One region of the Embleya sp. NPDC127516 genome, then DNA from elsewhere that is predicted to be linked to it. Evidence: riboswitches for the same ligand, from Rfam matches in the RefSeq annotation. Region 1 holds a riboswitch; each other region holds the start of a gene.
The links. A riboswitch is a leader RNA that binds a small molecule or an ion and turns the genes downstream of it on or off. The one in region 1 is predicted to bind cobalamin.
Positions count from the first base shown of each region.

Region 2: another riboswitch for cobalamin. It lies ahead of ACIRL2_RS04410 (ribonucleoside-diphosphate reductase subunit alpha); the one in region 1 lies ahead of ACIRL2_RS23130 (energy-coupling factor ABC transporter permease).
Region 3: another riboswitch for cobalamin. It lies ahead of ACIRL2_RS24215 (cob(I)yrinic acid a,c-diamide adenosyltransferase); the one in region 1 lies ahead of ACIRL2_RS23130 (energy-coupling factor ABC transporter permease).

Region 1 covers NZ_JBIWJT010000011.1:286,188-291,847, forward strand. The annotation lists gene ACIRL2_RS23110 (PP2C family protein-serine/threonine phosphatase) at 1-736, shown strand, start outside; gene ACIRL2_RS23115 (energy-coupling factor ABC transporter ATP-binding protein) at 755-1,603, opposite strand; gene cbiQ (cobalt ECF transporter T component CbiQ) at 1,600-2,343, opposite strand; gene ACIRL2_RS23125 (energy-coupling factor ABC transporter substrate-binding protein) at 2,348-2,743, opposite strand; gene ACIRL2_RS23130 (energy-coupling factor ABC transporter permease) at 2,740-3,453, opposite strand; cobalamin riboswitch at 3,481-3,690, opposite strand; gene ACIRL2_RS23135 (RDD family protein) at 3,880-4,425, opposite strand; gene ACIRL2_RS23140 (class II aldolase/adducin family protein) at 4,572-5,426, opposite strand.
Region 2 covers NZ_JBIWJT010000002.1:429,461-435,120, reverse strand. The annotation lists gene ACIRL2_RS04410 (ribonucleoside-diphosphate reductase subunit alpha) at 1-2,030, opposite strand, end outside; cobalamin riboswitch at 2,106-2,357, opposite strand; gene mug (G/U mismatch-specific DNA glycosylase) at 3,232-3,825, opposite strand; gene ACIRL2_RS04400 (GNAT family N-acetyltransferase) at 3,906-4,730, opposite strand; gene ACIRL2_RS04395 (MarR family winged helix-turn-helix transcriptional regulator) at 4,736-5,197, opposite strand; gene ACIRL2_RS04390 (alkaline phosphatase D family protein) at 5,331-5,660, opposite strand, start outside.
Region 3 covers NZ_JBIWJT010000012.1:171,143-176,802, forward strand. The annotation lists gene ACIRL2_RS24195 (FtsX-like permease family protein) at 1-67, opposite strand, end outside; gene ACIRL2_RS24200 (ABC transporter ATP-binding protein) at 67-900, opposite strand; gene ACIRL2_RS24205 (DUF5708 family protein) at 1,174-1,368, shown strand; gene ACIRL2_RS24210 (Ig-like domain-containing protein) at 1,571-2,116, opposite strand; cobalamin riboswitch at 2,742-2,868, shown strand; gene ACIRL2_RS24215 (cob(I)yrinic acid a,c-diamide adenosyltransferase) at 2,927-3,520, shown strand; gene ACIRL2_RS24220 ((2Fe-2S)-binding protein) at 3,496-4,311, shown strand; gene ACIRL2_RS24225 (hypothetical protein) at 4,680-5,654, shown strand.

The DNA.
Region 1 (5,660 bases):
CCTGGGCGTGCAGTGGACGCGTGGCGAGTCGATGTTGTTCGACCTGCGGGACCGGTTGCGGGCCCAGGGCGAGATGCCGGTGCTGCCGCCGCAGTGGCATACCGAGGTGGTGCTGCGACCGGCCGGTGGGCAGTCGTTCTCCGGCGACTTCCTGGTCGCCTCCCGCGGCGCGGGCGGCGGGCGGGTGCTCGAGGTGGTGCTGGTCGACGTCTCCGGCAAGGGGCTGGCCGCGGGCACGCGCGCGTTGATGTTGTCCGGCGCGTTCGGCGGGCTGCTCGGCTCGTTGCCCCCGCACGGTTTCCTGCCGGCGGCGAACGACTACCTGTTGCGCCAGGAGTGGGCGGAGGGCTTCGCGACGGCGGTGCACGTCGTGCTCGACCTGGAGTCGGGCGAGTACGAGTTGATCTCGGCGGGACACCCTCCGGGCGTGCACTGGGACGCGGGCTCCGGGCGCTGGCACGTGATCGAGGCGGTCGGCCCGCTCCTGGGGGTGATCGAGGACGCGACCTTCGAGGGCGTCAAGGGCCGGCTGGGCACCGGCGACGCGCTCCTGTTGTTCACCGACGGCATGGTGGAGATGCCCGGCGAGGACATCGCCACCGGCATCGACCGTTTCCTCGGTGAGGCCGAGCGGCTGGTCCGGGACGACTTCCACGACGCGGCGCGCCGGATCGTGGCGGCGGCCGGGCGCAACGTGGGCGACGACCGCGCGGTGGTGCTGCTGCGCCGGCGCTGAGGTCGGCCCGGGGTTCGCTCAGTGGGCGGGCTCCGCGGTGCTCGGGGCCGGACGCGCCAGGGCCGCCAGTTCGGCGGGCGTGCGCGGCAGGGTGCCCGCCGGGGCCAGCCCGTGTGCGGCCAGTACGGCGGCGGCCGCGTGCGCCCAGGTCGGCCGCAGGCTCGCGGCGGCCAGCAACTCGGTGTCCGCGAGCAATTCGCTCGCCGGCCCGGTGTGCAGGCGCCCGTGTGCGAGGACCGCCGCGTCGTCGGCCCAGCGCAGCGCGAGGTCCACGTCGTGGGTGGCCATCACCACCGTCGTCCCGGTCGCACGCAAGTGGTCGAGCGTGTGCAACAGCGCTTCCTGCCCGGCCGGATCCAGGCCCGCGGTCGGCTCGTCCAGCACCAGCACCTCGGGCCGCATCGCGATCGCGCCGGCGATGGCGACCCGCTTGCGCTGGCCGAAGGACAGCAGGTGCACGGGCCGCTCGGCCAGTTCGGTGATTTCGAGCGCGGCCAGTGCCTCGGCCACCCGCGAGCGCACCTCGGCCGGGTCCAGATCCAGGTTGAGCGGCCCGAACGAGACGTCCTGGGCCACCGACGCCGAGAAGAGCTGGTCGTCGGGATCCTGGACGACCAGTTGCACAGCCCGCCGCAGCGCGGTGAGCCCCTTGCGGTCGTGCCGAATCGGCACCTCGTGCAGTTCGACCCGCCCCGAGTCCGGTGTCAGGCCGCCGGTCAACAGCCGCAGCAGCGTGGTCTTCCCGCTGCCGTTGGGCCCGAGCAGCGCCAGCGCCCGCCCGGTCGGAACGGACAGGGACAGCCCGCTCAACACGGCCGGCCCGTCCTCGTAGGCGTAGCCGATCTCTCGTACCCGCAACGGAATCACGGCACCACCGATACCAGGAGAAGAGTGGCGGCGACGACCGCCGCCACGACGAACAGGGAGCCCGCGACGAACGCCCGCGAGACGCGTACCTCGTCCACCAGCACCCGCAGGCGCCCGTCGTAGCCGCGTCCGGCCAGACCCGCCTCCAGGCGCTGGGCGCGGGCGAACGCGTGCACGAAGACCGCCGAGCCGAGCCCGGCCACCGAGCGCCAACGGGCTCGCCGGGTGCGGTGACCCAGCCGGCCCGCCTGGGCCTGGTTGATCCGCGTGGTCGTGTCGTAGAGCAGGAACAACATTCGATACATCACCGCGGCGACGTCCACCACGGCGGCCGGCACGCCCACCCGGTTCAGCCTCGGCAGTACGTCCGACAGCGGTGTGGTGAACGCGAACAGCAGCATCGCCAGGCCCGCGGCGGTGGAGCGGGCGAGCAACTCGGCGGCGTGGCGCGGCCCGTTGGGGGCCCAGCCGACGCCGTCCGCGCCGATCGTGACGAGCAGGGCGAGCGCGCCGGTGGCGGCGAATCCGAGCGGCGCGCGGGCGGCCCGCCACAACCGCCGGGCGGGCACGCGCGCGAAGCCGAACGCGACGACCAGGACGGTCGCCGCGACCAGGACCGCGCCGGGCCACGGCGGCAGTGCCACCGCGCACCCGAGCAGCCCGAAGGAGAGCACGGCCTTGTCGGCCGGATGGCGGTGACGCCACGAACTCGCGTGCGCCGCCGCGTCGATCGGCAGCACGGAATCAGCGGCCCGGGACCGATGCCGGCGTCTGGTCCGCGGGTGTCGCCCCGGCGGCATTCGCCGAAGCGGCGGTCGGTTCGTCGGGCGTGTCCGAGGCATCCGGCGCGAGCCGGCGGCGGGTGCGCTTGACCCCGAACATGTAGCCGACCACGCCCGCGCCGAGGGCGGCCTGCAACGCGAACAGACCGGACTCGATCTCTCCGGACGGCGGTTCGTACAGCGGGCTGAACCACGGCTCGTAGTCCGGGTCGTTCTCGGTGATCGCGGTCTCCGCCTGGGTGTCGGCGCCCGCGAACGGCTCGTCCTTGTGGTCGCCCATGCCGAACACCACGGGCAGGACCGCGAGCAGTACCACGGCCAACACGATCAGCAGGTTGATCTTCGTGGAGCGCTTCACTTGGACTTCTCCTCCTCGCGCGCGATCCGCGCGTCCGTGACCACACCGAGCCGGACCAGATCGCCGCGGCTGGACTGCCGCAACAAGCGCACGACCAGGACGGTCAGCAGACCCTCGCTGATCGCCAGCGGGATCTGGGTGAGGGAGAAGATGCCGCCGAACTTGGCCAACGCGCCCGCGAATCCGCTGTCCGGGTCGGGGAAGGCCAGGGCCAACTGCACGCTGGTGACGCAGTAGGTGCTCAGGTCCGCGACGAACGCGCCCACGAACACCGCGACATCCAGCGGAGTGGTGCCGCCGCGTCCGTCCAGGAGCGAACGGGCCAGCCGATACGCGCCGTAGCCGGCCCACGGGCCGACGATCGCCATGGAGAACACGTTCGCGCCGAGCGTGGTCAGCCCGCCGTGCGCGAGCAGCAACGCCTGGAAGAGCAGGGTGATCGTGCCCAGTACGGCCATGATCGGCGGCCGGAACAGGATCGCGCCCAGTCCGGTACCGGTGGGATGGGAGCAACTACCGGTGACGGAAGGGATCTTGAGCGCGGACAGCACGAACGAAAACGCGCCGGACGCGCCGAGCAGCAGCGTGTTCTCGGGTTTGTCGCGTACCTCGCGGGTGAGCGCGCGGGCGCCGTGGACGACGAACGGGGCCGACGCGACGCCCCAGGCGGCAGCGTGTTCCCAGGGCAGATAGCCCTCTGCGATATGCATGAGGAAGGGTCCCTCTCCAACACCTCGTGGACGGACGATCGCCGTGGCCGGTCTCCTGGCTGACGGGTCGTACGTTCACATCTCCGCCTTCCCGGGGCCGCGCGAGCGGTCCCAGTGGCTTCCCGCGGCGACGAATCAACGTTTCCGCGGGGGTGGAGGAGAACTTCCCGATCACAGTGGCGAGGGCCGCGCCGGCATCGAACCGGCTTCCCGAGCACCACGGCGAGCCGACACTAGTGGTCGGATGGACATGGCGACAAGATGGCTTTTGCAAACCGTGCGCAAGACCACAATGCGGGCGGAGCGGTCGAGCAATTGCCGCATTCCGGAGCGTGATCGTCGACGGGTGCGGCGGGGCGCGATTGCGGTGCGATGCGGAGTGGCGCGGTGTGGCGCGGCTCGGCGCCGAGGCACGCCGCGCGGTGCTCAGTCCAGGCCGGGTCCTCGGCCCCGGACCACCACGGTGCCCGCAACCCGGTCACCGACCCGCTGGCGCCGCTCGCTGGTGAGCACCGCGGTCAGGCCGACCGCGCCGAGCGCGAACGCGTCGACGCACAGCAGCAGCCAGCGGATCCCGAGCTGACGCCGCCCCGCCCGCCCACCGGACACGTCCACGACCCGGATACCGAACATCTGCATGCCCCACGTGCGCCCGTCGTGCTCGGCGGGCCGCAGTACCCAGTACCAGAACAGGATGGCCAGCGCGACCATCAGCACACCGACGGTGATCGTCGCGGTCAGCGGGCCGCTGCGGATCGAACCGTCGGGATGTGTGGGCAGCAGGACGAACAGGAACATCGCGGCGCCGGGCAACAGCGCGGACGCCAGCACGTCCACCACGAACTGGCCGATCCGGCGCCACAGCACCGAGGGGCCGACCGGGCTCGCGACCTCGGGCAGCCACACCCGGGCGCGCGGGCGGGCGGGCCGCGCCGAGCGGGCGAAGTGCCGCGGAAGGCTCCGTTCGTACATGCTGTTGTACTTTCCGCAACCGGGTGATTTGACTCCCGACGCGGCCGGATATCGGCGAGATTGCGCCCGGTCGGCGGATCCGGTCGGCGGCCGGGACCGGATGGCCCGGATCCGGCGCCGACGGCGGCGATCGGATTCTCGGGTGATCAGATCGTCATCGGGCCGTCCACGCCGAACAGGTCCGGCTCGGAGCGGCTGATCACGTCGTACAGCGGTTTGTAGTTGATCCAGGCGACCGTGTCGTTGCCCAGTTGTTCCCGGGTCAGCCGCGCGTTTTCCGGCGTGATCGGCTTGAGCTCGCCGGCCGCCTGGGCGAGCAGCTGTACCTGGCAGGAGCGCTCCATGGTGATGAACCACCACGCCGCCGCGTCGACCGACTGCCCCACCGTGAGCAGGCCGTGGTTGCGCAGGATCAGCGCCTTCCGCGGGCCGAGCGTCTTGGCGATGCGGCGGCCCTCCTCGGCGTCGAGTACGACGCCCGCGTAGTCGTCGAACAGCTCGTGATCCTCGTAGAACGGGCACACGTCCTGAGTGATCGGTTCGAGTCGGATGCCGAGCGCGGAGATCGCCCGGCCGTGCACGGAGTGGCTGTGTGCCGCCGCGACCACGTCGGGACGGGCCGCGTGGATCTGCGAGTGGATCGCGAACGCGGCCTGGTTGACGTGGAATCGGCCCTCGACGACCTGTCCCTCGTGGTTGACCAGAATCAGGTCGTCCACGGTGATGTGCTTGAACGACATCCCGAACGGGTTGACCCAGAAGTGATCGGTGAGCTCCGGATCACGCGCGGTGATGTGGCCGGCCACCCCCTCCTCGAAGCCGAACCGACCGAACAGCCGCAACGCCGCGGTCAACCGCTCCTTGCGGTGCCGGCGCTCCTGTTCGACGGTCTCGAACGTGGGCGGCAGGGCGAAGCTCAGGTCGGCCGGGGACACCGGCAGCGGCGGGGTCGGCTGCCGGCCCGGCACGTCCTGGGCCTGCGGAGCATCGGTGCCGGACATGTGTGTCTCCTCGAACTCGACTCGGTCTGCTATGCGGGGCGTGGGACGCGGCCGACGCTACCGGCGAGTCACTTCCCAGGACAGCCCCCGACGGCGGGCCGTTCGTGCGAGGCCGGGGATTTTAGCGCCCGGGTCGCGTTGGGACCGGGTTTCCGGAAATTAATCGAATATTGCCCGCAGGGCTCTTCGAGCTGCTTCTACGCTGCCGTTCAGTGAGTCCGGGAGGTCGAGTTC
Region 2 (5,660 bases), on a different contig from region 1:
TGCGGAAGCTCCCACGCGGTGCGGTACAACTCCCGCACGTCCTCCGGGAGTTCGGCGATGCTTTGGACCGAGCCCTCGGCGCGCTTGATCCGGTCGCGGACCGCGGGGGTCCACAGGCCGCGGGCCTTGAGCTCGCGCACCAGGTAGGCGTTGATCTGGAGGAACTCGCCGGACAACGTCTCGCGCTTGAACAGGTTCGACACCTGCGGCTCGATGCACTCGTAGGCACCGGCGATCGAGGCGATGGTCGCGGTCGGCGCGATCGCCACGAGCAGCGAGTTGCGCAGGCCGTGCTCGGCGACCCGGTCGCGCAGCGCGTCCCAGCGCTTGGTCTGGGTCGGGTACACGCCCTCCCACAGGTCCGGCTGGAGCCGGCCGCGCGCGGCGTGCGTCTCGGCGTAGGCCGGGTGCGGGCCGTGCGCCTCGGCGAGCGCCGAGGAGGTCTCCAGCGCGGTCAGGTAGATCTCCTCGGAGATCAGCGTGGACAACTCGCGCGCCTCGACCGAGTCGAACGGCATGCCGAGCGTGAAGAACACGTCCTGCAGGCCCATCAGGCCCAGGCCCACCGGGCGCCACCGCGGGTTGGACGCCGCGGCCTGGTCGGTCGGGTAGTAGTTGATGTCGATCACGCGGTCCAGGAAGACCACCGCGGTGCGCACCGTCGCGCGCAGCTTGTCCCAGTCCATGCCCTCGCCGGCGATCACGTGCGCGCCGAGGTTGACCGAGCCGAGGTTGCACACGGCGGTCTCGCCGTCGCTGGTCACCTCGAGGATCTCGGTGCACAGGTTGGACAGGTGCACCACGTTGCCGGGCTCCGCGGCCTGGTTGCAGGTGCGGTTGGCGGCGTCCTTGAAGGTCATCCAGCCGTTGCCGGTCTGCGCGAGCGTGCGCATCATCCGGGCGTAGAGGTCGCGCGCGGGCATCTGCCGGACGAACCGGCCGTCCCGCTCGGCGGCTTCGTACACCTTGTCGAACTCGGCGCCCCACAGGTCGGGCAGTTCGGGCAGCTCGTTCGGGTCGAACAGCGACCAGACGCCGTCCTCCTCGACCCGGCGCATGAACAGGTCCGGCACCCAGTTGGCCAGGTTGAGGTTGTGCGTGCGGCGCGCGTCCTCACCGGTGTTCTCGCGCAGTTCGAGGAACTCCAGGATGTCCGGGTGCCAGGTCTCCAGGTACACGCAGGCCGCGCCCTTGCGCCGGCCGCCCTGGTTGACCGCGGCCACCGACGAGTCGAGCGTCTTGAGCCACGGCACGATGCCGTTGGAGTGCCCGTTGGTGCCGCGGATCAGCGAGCCGCGCGAACGCACCCGCGACCACGCCACGCCGATGCCGCCGGCGAACTTCGACAGTCGGGCGATCCGCCCGTACATGTCGTAGATCGACTCCAGCTCGTCCTTGGGCGAGTCGAGCAGGTAGCACGAGGACATCTGGGTGTGCACGGTGCCGGAGTTGAACAGCGTCGGCGAGCTGGGCAGGTAGGCGAGCGAGGACATCAGCCGGTAGAAGCCGATCGCCTCGCCGGGCTCCTGGGCCAGGCCGCACGCCACGCGCAGCAGGAAGTGCTGCGGGGTCTCGACCACCTTGCGCGAGACCGGGTGGCGCAACAGGTAGCGGTCGTACACGGTGCGCAGGCCGAAGTACTCGAACCGCCGGTCGCCGTCGACGTCCACGGCGGCGTCCAACTCGGCGGCGTGCTCGGCGACGAACGCCGCGGTCTCCGCGCCGATGACGCCCTCGCGCCGGCCGAGCGCGATGCCCGCGCTGAACGAGGTGACCCCCGCGTCGAGGGCCTCGTCCGCGATCCGGCCGGCGAGCAGGCGCGCGGCGAGCCGCGAGTAGGCGGGCTCCTCCGCGATCAGCTCGGCGGCGGTACGCACCGCCAGGTCCGCGGCCGCTCCCTTGTCCGCGCCCTCGTTGAGACCCGCGACGACCCGGCGGACGACCCGATCCGGATCGACCTCCGGCAGATCGCGCGCCTGGGTGCGCACCAGGGTAGCCAGTTGGTCCTCGGGGCTTTCGTCGATCCGCATCCGGGTCGCGCCCACGCTGTCCACAACGGTCACGTGCTCTCTCCTCGCGAGCTCGTACGTACAGTGACCCCGCGCCCGAAGGCGCGGACAGCCGGCAGGTATTCGGACTCGCGGGCATGCCGGGGCGCCACCGGGCACGATGTGCTCGGCGGGCCGCGGAGTTCCCCGTGGTCGTCGCGCGCCGAACCCCTCCGGGCGTTCGGCGCCGCAGGACGACATTCGTTCCCGCTTACCGCTGCGGGGGCAGTCCCGGCTTCACACCGGGTTCCCTCTTGCGTCGCCTTTCCGTTTGAACCGGAACGGCGAACCAGCTGCGTCGCAGAGCATATATGTAGTGGCGGGGTGGTCGTCGCACCCCCAGGTGTTGTGTCGTGTCGCGATTCCCGACGTACCACGATTTCGGCCGGGACGGGCCCACTCCCGGCGGCGATGCCGTCCACACCGGGTGTCGCGGCGCCTCCCGAGCCGAGCGGAATCGTCTCCTCCCGGCGTACGCCCGGCATGACGGTACTCGCGCGCGGGCCGCCGAATGGCTGCACGACACGCCGGCGTTGTGCGCGGCGCGCGTCGCCGAGCCCCTGTCGAACGTGGTGTCCGGGCGTCGAGGGAAAGACCTTCGCGGGGCGGCCGAGCGGGCGAGGGCGAGGCATTGGGAGCGTACGGTCGGCCGCGGGGCGTGCCTGGCATGTACGGCGTCCGACGGGCGGGTCGGCGAGGCGGGAGCCGGGCGTGTCGGCGGGTGCCTCCGGCGGCCGGTGTGGGCTGCCTCGGAGGTGGCCTCGGCGGCGTCCTCAGGGGCGGCCGGTGCGGGGGCCGGCCCCGGATGGGCGCGCGTGTCGCGCCGGGCGGTCGGGGCATCGGTCCACCGGCCGGGGTACCTCCCGGCCCGAGTCGCGCCACTCCGCGACCAACGCCTCGTACACGGGTGTCTCGAACGCCTCGGTGGGCCACGGCCCGAACGGGGCCCGCAGGATCTCCATGCCGACCCAACCGCGCGAGGGAACGCGAAGTAACCACCAACCGGGTGATCCCACTCGGTCGATGGACGAATCGACTCGGATACAGGCGCGCGGACCGGCCCGGGCGCACCGACCGCGCCCTGGGGCGGTCGCGCCCCTTCGGGTCGTCCTCGGGCCGCATTCAGGCAGCCTTCGACCGCCTTCGATGGGTTTCGGCGGGTTTCCGGCCGGGTGCCTTCCGGTCAGGTGGTTTCGGTCCGGGTGCTTTCGGTCCCGGCGGTTTCGGTGCGTGGCGTTTCCGGTCGGGTGCTTTCGATCTGGGCCGCCGCCGTGCGCAGTTCGGCGAACGCCTCGCCGAGCGCCGCCGCCGTCCAGTGCGCGTTCAGGCCGCTCGGGTTCGGCAGCACCCAGATCCGGGTGTCGCCGATGGTCTCGGCCTGTCGACCGACCACCGCCTTGGGCCGGCCGAAACCGGTCCGGTACGCGCCGATGCCGAGCACGGCCAGCCAGGCCGGCCGGTACGTGCGCACCTTGGCGGTGAGCGCCGCGCCGCCGGCGACGTACTCGTCCCGGCTCAACTCGTCCGCACGGGCGGTGGTGCGGGCCACCACGTTGGTGATGCCGAGACCGAGCGCGGTCAACGCGTCCTGCTCGGCGGGCGCGAGCAGGCGGGGCGTGAACCCGGAGGCGTACAGCGCGGGCCAGAACCGGTTGCCGGGGCGGGCGAAGTGCCGCCCGGTCGCACCGGACCACAGGCCGGGGTTGATCCCGCAGAACAACACCCGCAGGTTCGGTCCGATCACGTCGGGGATGGTCCGGCCGTGCGCGGCGGCCATTTCGGCGGCGGTGGGATTGCGCCCGGGCGGGATCGGCAGCACGACGGGCTTCGCGGGCGGTCCGGGCTGCGCCGGGGTGCTCACGGCGCCTCCGCGATCAGCGCCGTCCCCACCGACCGGAAGCCGAGCCGGTCGTACACGCGGGCCACGTCCTGGTCGCCCGCCGACAGGAACACCGTCTCGCTCCCGTCGGTGAGCGCGTGCCGGGCCAGCTCCCAGGTCACCGCCGCCGCGAGGCCGCCACGTCGGGCCGCGGGGAGGGTGGCCACACCGACGATCTCGGTGGTGCCGTACAGGTGCTGATAACTGCCCACGCACAGCGGCCCGGCCGGGCCGTACGCGGCGAACATCACCGTCTCGCCGGTGCGCAGGCGCTCGTTGAGGTAGGACAGCAGTCCCGGGTCCTGGCCGAGCGCGGCGGTATCCCGTTCGGTCGGGCCGTCGGTCCCCGACGCGGTCCCCGGGTTCGCGAAGCCGACCGCCGCGACGCTGTGCACGATCGCCAGGTCGGTCGCGTCCGCCCGGATCCGACGCACCGTCACCAGGTCGGGCAGGGCCGGGCGTTCGGCCGGAAGCTCGGCCGGGTCGAGCACCATCAACGGGTGCTCGTGGACGTGCAGTTCGGCCTCGATCGCGGCCGCGCGCAGCGCCGGGGTGGTCTCGTCGACCCATTCGAACGTCTCGGGCACTTTCAACTCTCTCTGCCGCGCCCGCACCGCGCGGACGTCCGCGACGGTGGGCTCGACGGAGCTGCCGAGCGTGGGTCGTGCGTAGAAGGGCCACCCTTGGCCCTCACGAATGAACAGGGTCAGCGCGCCGAACGTTTCCGTGCGGGTGGCTCGGCGGGCCACCGCGTCGTAGAACATCTCCAAGTGGGCGCGCGCCTCTGCGGCGGACTTCGGCATGCGGGTCAGTGTGACACGACCACCGGCACCGATACCGGCCGGTGTGCCAACCCGGCCTTCAGTCGCGCGAGCAGCTCGGACAGCGTCCGGGCGTCCTCGTCGGACCAGTCGTCGAGGCGCTCGGCGATCACCGTCAGGCGGTCGTCGGTGGCCCGATCGACCACCGCGCGACCCTCCGGGGTGAGGCCGAGCAGGAAGGAGCGGCCGTCGTGCGGGTGCGGCCGGCGCTCCACCCACCCGTGCTCGACCAGGTGTGCGATGTGTCGGCTGACCACGGACATGTCCAAGTCGAGCAGTTCGGCGACGTGCCCGGCGCGCAGCGGCCGCGTACTGCGGGCAAGCGCGAACAGGACTGCGGAGCCGGGCGGCAGGCTGCCGATCGGAACCGCCTTGGCGAGGCTGCGGTGGACGCCGACGATGCCCTCGAACTCGGTGAGCAGGTACCGGCAGGCTTCCCGGGTGGCCATGGCGAGGCTCCTCTTCGTGGCGACTCGCCACCACCATAAAAGATGTTAGTTGCGCTCGGCAACTTCCACGAGACGAGCCCCTCACGAGAGGCGGCCGACCCACGACTCGCCGGGGCCGCGCGCGGACCGTGCCTCACCCCTCCCGGAGCGTCGCCCGGCCCACGCGGCGCAGCCGAGCGGCCCGGTTGTGCCGGTCGCCCTCGGCCCGATCCAGGGACAGGACGGCCCGGCGCCCGTGCAGGGTGAGCGTCATCAGGTGGTTGCCGAACCACGGACCGCCCAGCTTCGTCCACTCGACCGGCAGCGGGGCCAGCCTCGCGTGCCGGGCCAGGGCGCGCCCGATGCGGGTCGCCATCCGGCCCCACCCGAACCGGAATCCGACCCTAATCGCCGGGGGCACCGAGTTGTGCACCGGCGAACAGGTCAACTGGTAGACCCGGGCCAGGTCCGCCGAATCCTCCCC
Region 3 (5,660 bases), on a different contig from region 1:
GCGCGACGAAGGTGGCGACGAAGCCACCGGCCCGGAAGCGCAACGTGCGCAGTGCGAGCCCCCACATCAGCGGATCCCGCCGAACGTCGGCCGCCCACCCGGGAGCGGGGCTTTCGCGAACGCGCCCAGGTGGGTCATGCGTTCGGCGATCGCGTCCACGGTCGGCGCGTCCAGCCGGTCGGCGATCCGGCCGTCGGCGAGGAAGACCACGTGGTCGGCGAAGGATGCGGCGATCGGATCGTGCGTGACCATCACGATGGTCTGGCCGTCGGTTCGCACGGACTCCCGAAGCAGACCCAGCACCTCGGCCGCCGTCCGGGTGTCCAACGCCCCCGTCGGCTCGTCCGCGAACAGCACGGCGGGGCGCACGGCCAGCGCGCGGGCGATCGCCACTCGTTGTTGCCGGCCGCCGGACAACTCGTGCGGCCGGTGCCGGGCGCGGTCGGTCAGGCCGACGCGCGCGATCACCTCGGGGATCCGCCGATGGTCGGCGCGCTTGGCCGCGAACCGCAGCGGCAGCGTGATGTTCTGCTCCACCGTGAGGGTGGGCAGCAGGTTGAACGCCTGGAAGACGAAACCGATCCGCTCCCGACGGAGCCTGGTCAGCGCGTTCTCGTTCAGCTCGGCGAGGTCTCGGCCGGCCACCGCGACCGTGCCCGACGTGGGTCGGTCCAGGCCGGCCGCGCAGTGCAGGAAGGTGCTCTTGCCGGAGCCGGACGGACCCATCACGGCGGTGAACGACCCGTGTTCGAAGGCGAGGGTGACCCCGTCGAGGGCGGCGACCTGGGCCGAGCCCTTGCCGTACACCTTGCGCACCGCGTCGAGCCGGACGGCCGGTGCCCCGGCACCCTCCCGCTCGTCCCCGATCGTGTGTCGTGGCCGTGTCGGTCGCCCGCTCACGTTCGTCCCTCCGCCGTTCCGGCCGCTCCCCGTTCACGGCACCGGATCCACGCTAGGAGCGTGCAACGGGCGTGCCCATGGGGCTGGCCGCCCTCCGGGGGTGGGGCCCGCCCCCATTCCCGGAGGCCCCGACGAACCCACCGGCCGCGGCGAACCCGGACAGGGCCTAGGCCGAAGTGTGTACGCCGGTTCGTTCCCGCGGAGGGCGTGCCGGGCCGGGGCCCGGACCTAGCCTCATAGCCGTACCCGCAGGTCGAGTGGAGGAGGAAGACCGTGGCGAAGGCACGCGGCTCGTTGACGGCCGGCCTGTTGAGCGCGGTGGTGGGCGGAGCCCTGAAGCTGTTCGCGGACGACGTGGACACACCGGTGGTCGCGCTCGGGAAGATCGGTGTCGTGTTGCTGATCGTCGGCATCGCCGAGCTGCTGTACGGGCTCTACCAGCTCACCCAGGAGGCCCGGAAGGGCTGACCGGGGCGACACCGGCCGGACCGAGGAGGCCCGGAGGGGCCGATCGGGGTGACGAGCCTGGGAAGGGCCATCAGACCGAAGAACCCCGGAGCAGCCGATCGGGGGAAGAGCCCCGGAAGGGCGATCAGGCCGAAGAACCCCGGAACAGCCGCCGATCCGGGCACGGAACCCCGAACGGCCGATCGAAGCGACCCGGGCCCGCTCAGCCGGGCCGCCGCCGGCCCGGCCGCCGGTGGGCGACGAAGGCCAGGACACCCGCCCCGAGCAGGGCCGAGCCGAGGAAGGCCACGAGCAGCGACCCGCCGCCCGGATCGATCCCGGCGCGCGGACGCGCCGCCGACGCGGCGGAGGGCGCGCGGAGTTCGTCGACGCCGCGATGGACGCCGAGCTTGCCCGCCCGGGTCTCGACCGGCCGGCCGGACGCTCCGGGGCCGGCCGCCACGTCGATCCGCACGCTCGCGGTGGCCTCGCGGCCGAGCCGGTCGACGATCGTGTAGCGAAAGTTGTCGCGTCCGGTGAAGCCCGGCCCCGGCGTGTACCGCAGCACCGAATTCGCGTCGCCCCGCTCGTCCGGCTGGAGCACCAGGCCGTGTTCGGGATTGGTGTACGACAGCACGACCAGCCCTTCGCCGGAGTCGCCGGCCAGGACCGGGACGTCCACCGACTGCCCGGCGCGAGTGCCCACCCGATCGGCGACGGCACGCGGGACGGGTGGCAGGTTCGGCTCGGGCTGGTCCCTGGACCGCACCCGGTCGCCGGACCCGACGGGGCGCCCGGCGCCGGCGCTCAACAGCGATGCGGATGGGGTGGGGCCTGCCGTCCCCGCGCCGAGGGGTCCGGCGGGCGGGGCGGTATGTCCCGACCCGGCGTCGAAGTCCGCAGCGGAAGGAGTCGGCCGCGCCGAGCCGGCATCGAAGAGCGGTACGGAGGAGGTGAGATGCATCCCCTCGGGACCGAACCACCCCGCGCAGGCGGCTGGATGCCCCGACCCGGCTCCGAACAGCGACACACAACACGCCAGGAGCACGCCCGCTCGACGTACCCGACCCACCCGACGCGTCGGACCGGCTGGTTCAGGTGTTCCGGACACCGTGGACACGCATACCTCCGGCACTGATTTCCCGGCACGGCCGGATCGCGGATCGACTCACCGGCACCCTCCGGTGCCCGTCGGCACCCTTCGGCGCCGATACCGCCGGGCCGACGCCGGCCGAGGGAGCCGCTCTCGGAATCCGATCCTGGGCTTTACCCGCGCCGGTCCGGGGCTCGGCGCGCGGACCGGCGGCAAGCTTCACCCGCACGCGTGGTCCGGATCCGACGGTGGACCGGGCCCGTCGCGCGTGTCATGGTGGGAGGCGCAAGGCGACGGCGGTACGAGGAAGCCGGTGTGAATCCGGCGCGGTCCCGCCACTGTGATCGGGGAGCGACTCCCGAACCGGCCACGGCCCCGAGACGGGTCGGAAGGCCGGGAGGAGCGATGATCCGAGAGCCAGGAGACTCACGTCGTCGCCACCTCACCAACCGGGGCGGATTTCCCCGAGAGAGGCCGGTGCCGACCATGTCCTTGGTTTTGAGCCGGATCTACACCCGTACCGGCGATGCCGGCACGACCGCGCTGGGCGACAACTCCCGTACGCGCAAGACCGATCCGAGGTTGGCGGCGTACGCCGACACGGACGAGACCAACGCGGCGATCGGGGTCGTGCTCGCGCTCGGCGACCCGCAACCGCAGACGCGCGCGGTACTGGCGCAACTGCAGCACGACCTGTTCGACGTCGGCGCCGACCTGTGCGCGCCGATCGCCGTGGGGGACACCCGGCTGCGGATCACCGAGGCGGACGTGGCCCGGCTGGAGGAGCACTGCGACGCGTTCAACGCGGAACTGGCCGCGCTGCGTTCCTTCGTACTGCCCGGCGGCAGCCCGGCCGCGGCCCTGCTGCACGTGGCCCGCACCTCGGCCCGACGTGCCGAGCGCTCGACCTGGGCGCTGATCGAGGCGGACGAGCGGGCGACGGCAGGCGGTGCCGCGACCGTCAACCCGCTCACCGCGCGCTACCTCAACCGGTTGTCCGACCTGCTGTTCGTCCTCGCCCGGCGGGCCAACGCCGACGGTGCGGGTGATGTGTTGTGGCGTCCGGGCGACAGCCGCTGACCGGCGGGCGGTCGCGGTCCCACGGCGGCGGGCCGCTGCGCCGGCTCGCCGACGTGGGGCCCTACTTCGAGCTGCGGACCGGACCGATCACCGACGGCGCGGGCTTTCGGCCGTTGGCCGAGCTGTACGACCCGGCCGCGCCCGCCGCGTGGGCGGCCCGGGTGGAGCACGTACGGGCCCGGCTGCGGACCGAGGAACCGCGTGTCGCCGCGTCGATCCTGTATCTGGGCGTGGCCTCGCGGCTGTGGTCGGTGGCACTGGGTGCGGCGGTGCTCGGCCGGGTGGTGCCCGACCTGGATCCGGCCCGGACGTACTGGCGCTTCCCGGACGCCGGGCCGGTCGAGTTGTGGGCGCCCGATCCGGAGCCGGCGCCGGTGCCGGACGATCGCTCGGGGATCGAGCAGCTGCACGACGCGGTGCTGGTCGGGCATCTGGTGCCGCTCGCCGGGGCGACCCGAGCGGTGGTGCCGGTCGCCGAGCGGCTGCTGTGGGGCAACGCCGCGTCGGCCCTGGTCGGCGCGGCCCGCGTGTTGCACCGGCACCTGGCTCCGACCGAGCCGGAACTCGTCGCGACCACACGCGTGTTCGCCGACGGCCTGTTGGCCGCAGGCCGGTTGCGTGGAACCGGCCTGCACGGTGCGCTCGGCGCGTTCCGCCGCACCACGTGCTGCCTGTACTACCGGATCCCCGGGGGCGGTACGTGCGGCGACTGTGTCTTCCACGACAAGCCGCCGCGGCCGACCCGGACCCGGATCGGGTCGTCGGCATCGGGTCGGGGGAACGCGGGCTGAGCACCGTCGGCCTGCCCGTTCGGTTCGCTCGGGGCACCGGGAACCGTGTGTCGGGTCCCGCGCGGAGCGGCCGATCGGGTGAATCGGTCGGACACGCCGAGCCGCGCATCCGGGTGACATTCCCGGATCCTCGGCCCGGTTGTTTCTAGCCTCGGCCACGAGACACCGAATCCGGCATCGACGAATGCGAACGCCGGGGCCGTGTCCTCGGTCCTGCCGGGTCTGCGCCCCCGGCAGGATCGGGGAGACGGCCCCGGCCGTCGAAGGCCCGCCGAGGACGAATGACCGGGCGCCCCCGGGGCAGGCGCCAGGCGCGGTCCTCGGCGGTGACGCGAGGACATCGAGACCGTGAAGAGGAGTACGCACCGATGAGTACCCCAGGCCGAGACTCCGGCGGCAGGTCCGCGTCGCGCGATCCCGACGAGGTCGCCGCGTTCCCGACCGTCCTTCCCCCCGCCGTCGAATCACCCACGCAGAGCGCACTCCCGCAGCAGGAGCCGACGCTGAGCCGCAAACGTGAGCAATTGGATCACGCGGTGGAGGAGTTGACCCAGGCCGAGCCGCCCGAGACGGTGCACCGCAAGGTGGGTGAGGCCGCGGAGCAGGTCGGCCGAGGAAGCGACCGTGCCGCGGGGCGGGCCCGACGCCGGGCCGAACGGCTCGAAGCGGCGGCCGGCGAAGCCGTCGAACAGGCCGCGGGCACCGTCCGCGACCGGGCCGGGGAGGCCAAGGACGCCGCCCGTGACCGGGCCGGGCAAGCGAAGGACGCCGCGCGGGAGGGGGCCGGGCAGGCCAGGAAGGCCGCCCGCGATCGGGCCGAGCAGGCCAAGGACGCCGTCCAGGACCGAACCGAGCACGCCAAGGACGCCGCGCGGCAGCGGGTCGAGCAGGCCAAGGAGACGGCCCGACACAAGACCGCGAAGGCCAAGGAGGCGGTCGGCCACCGCGCCGAAGAGCTCATCGAAGCGGCCGGACACCGCGCCGAGCAGGCCAAGGAAGCCGTCGAGCACCGGGCCGGAGAGCTCAAGGAAGCGGCCGGACACCGCGCCGAGGAACTCAAGCAATCGGCCGGACACCGCGCCGAGGAGCTCAAGGACGCGGCCGTGCACAAGGCCGGTCAGGCCCGCGAGCTGGCCGGTGACCGGGTCGGACACGCCAAGGACCGCACCGTCGAGGTCGGACACACCGCCGGCAACCAAATCTTCGACCACACCCCGGACCCGCTCCGGCACGCGACCCTCACCGGCTCGGCGGAGATCCGCCGGCGCCCGGTGCCGGCCGCCGCCGCCGCGGTCGCGACCGTGCTCGTCCTGATCTGGGCGATCCGCAGGTCGCGCCGCTGAATCGAC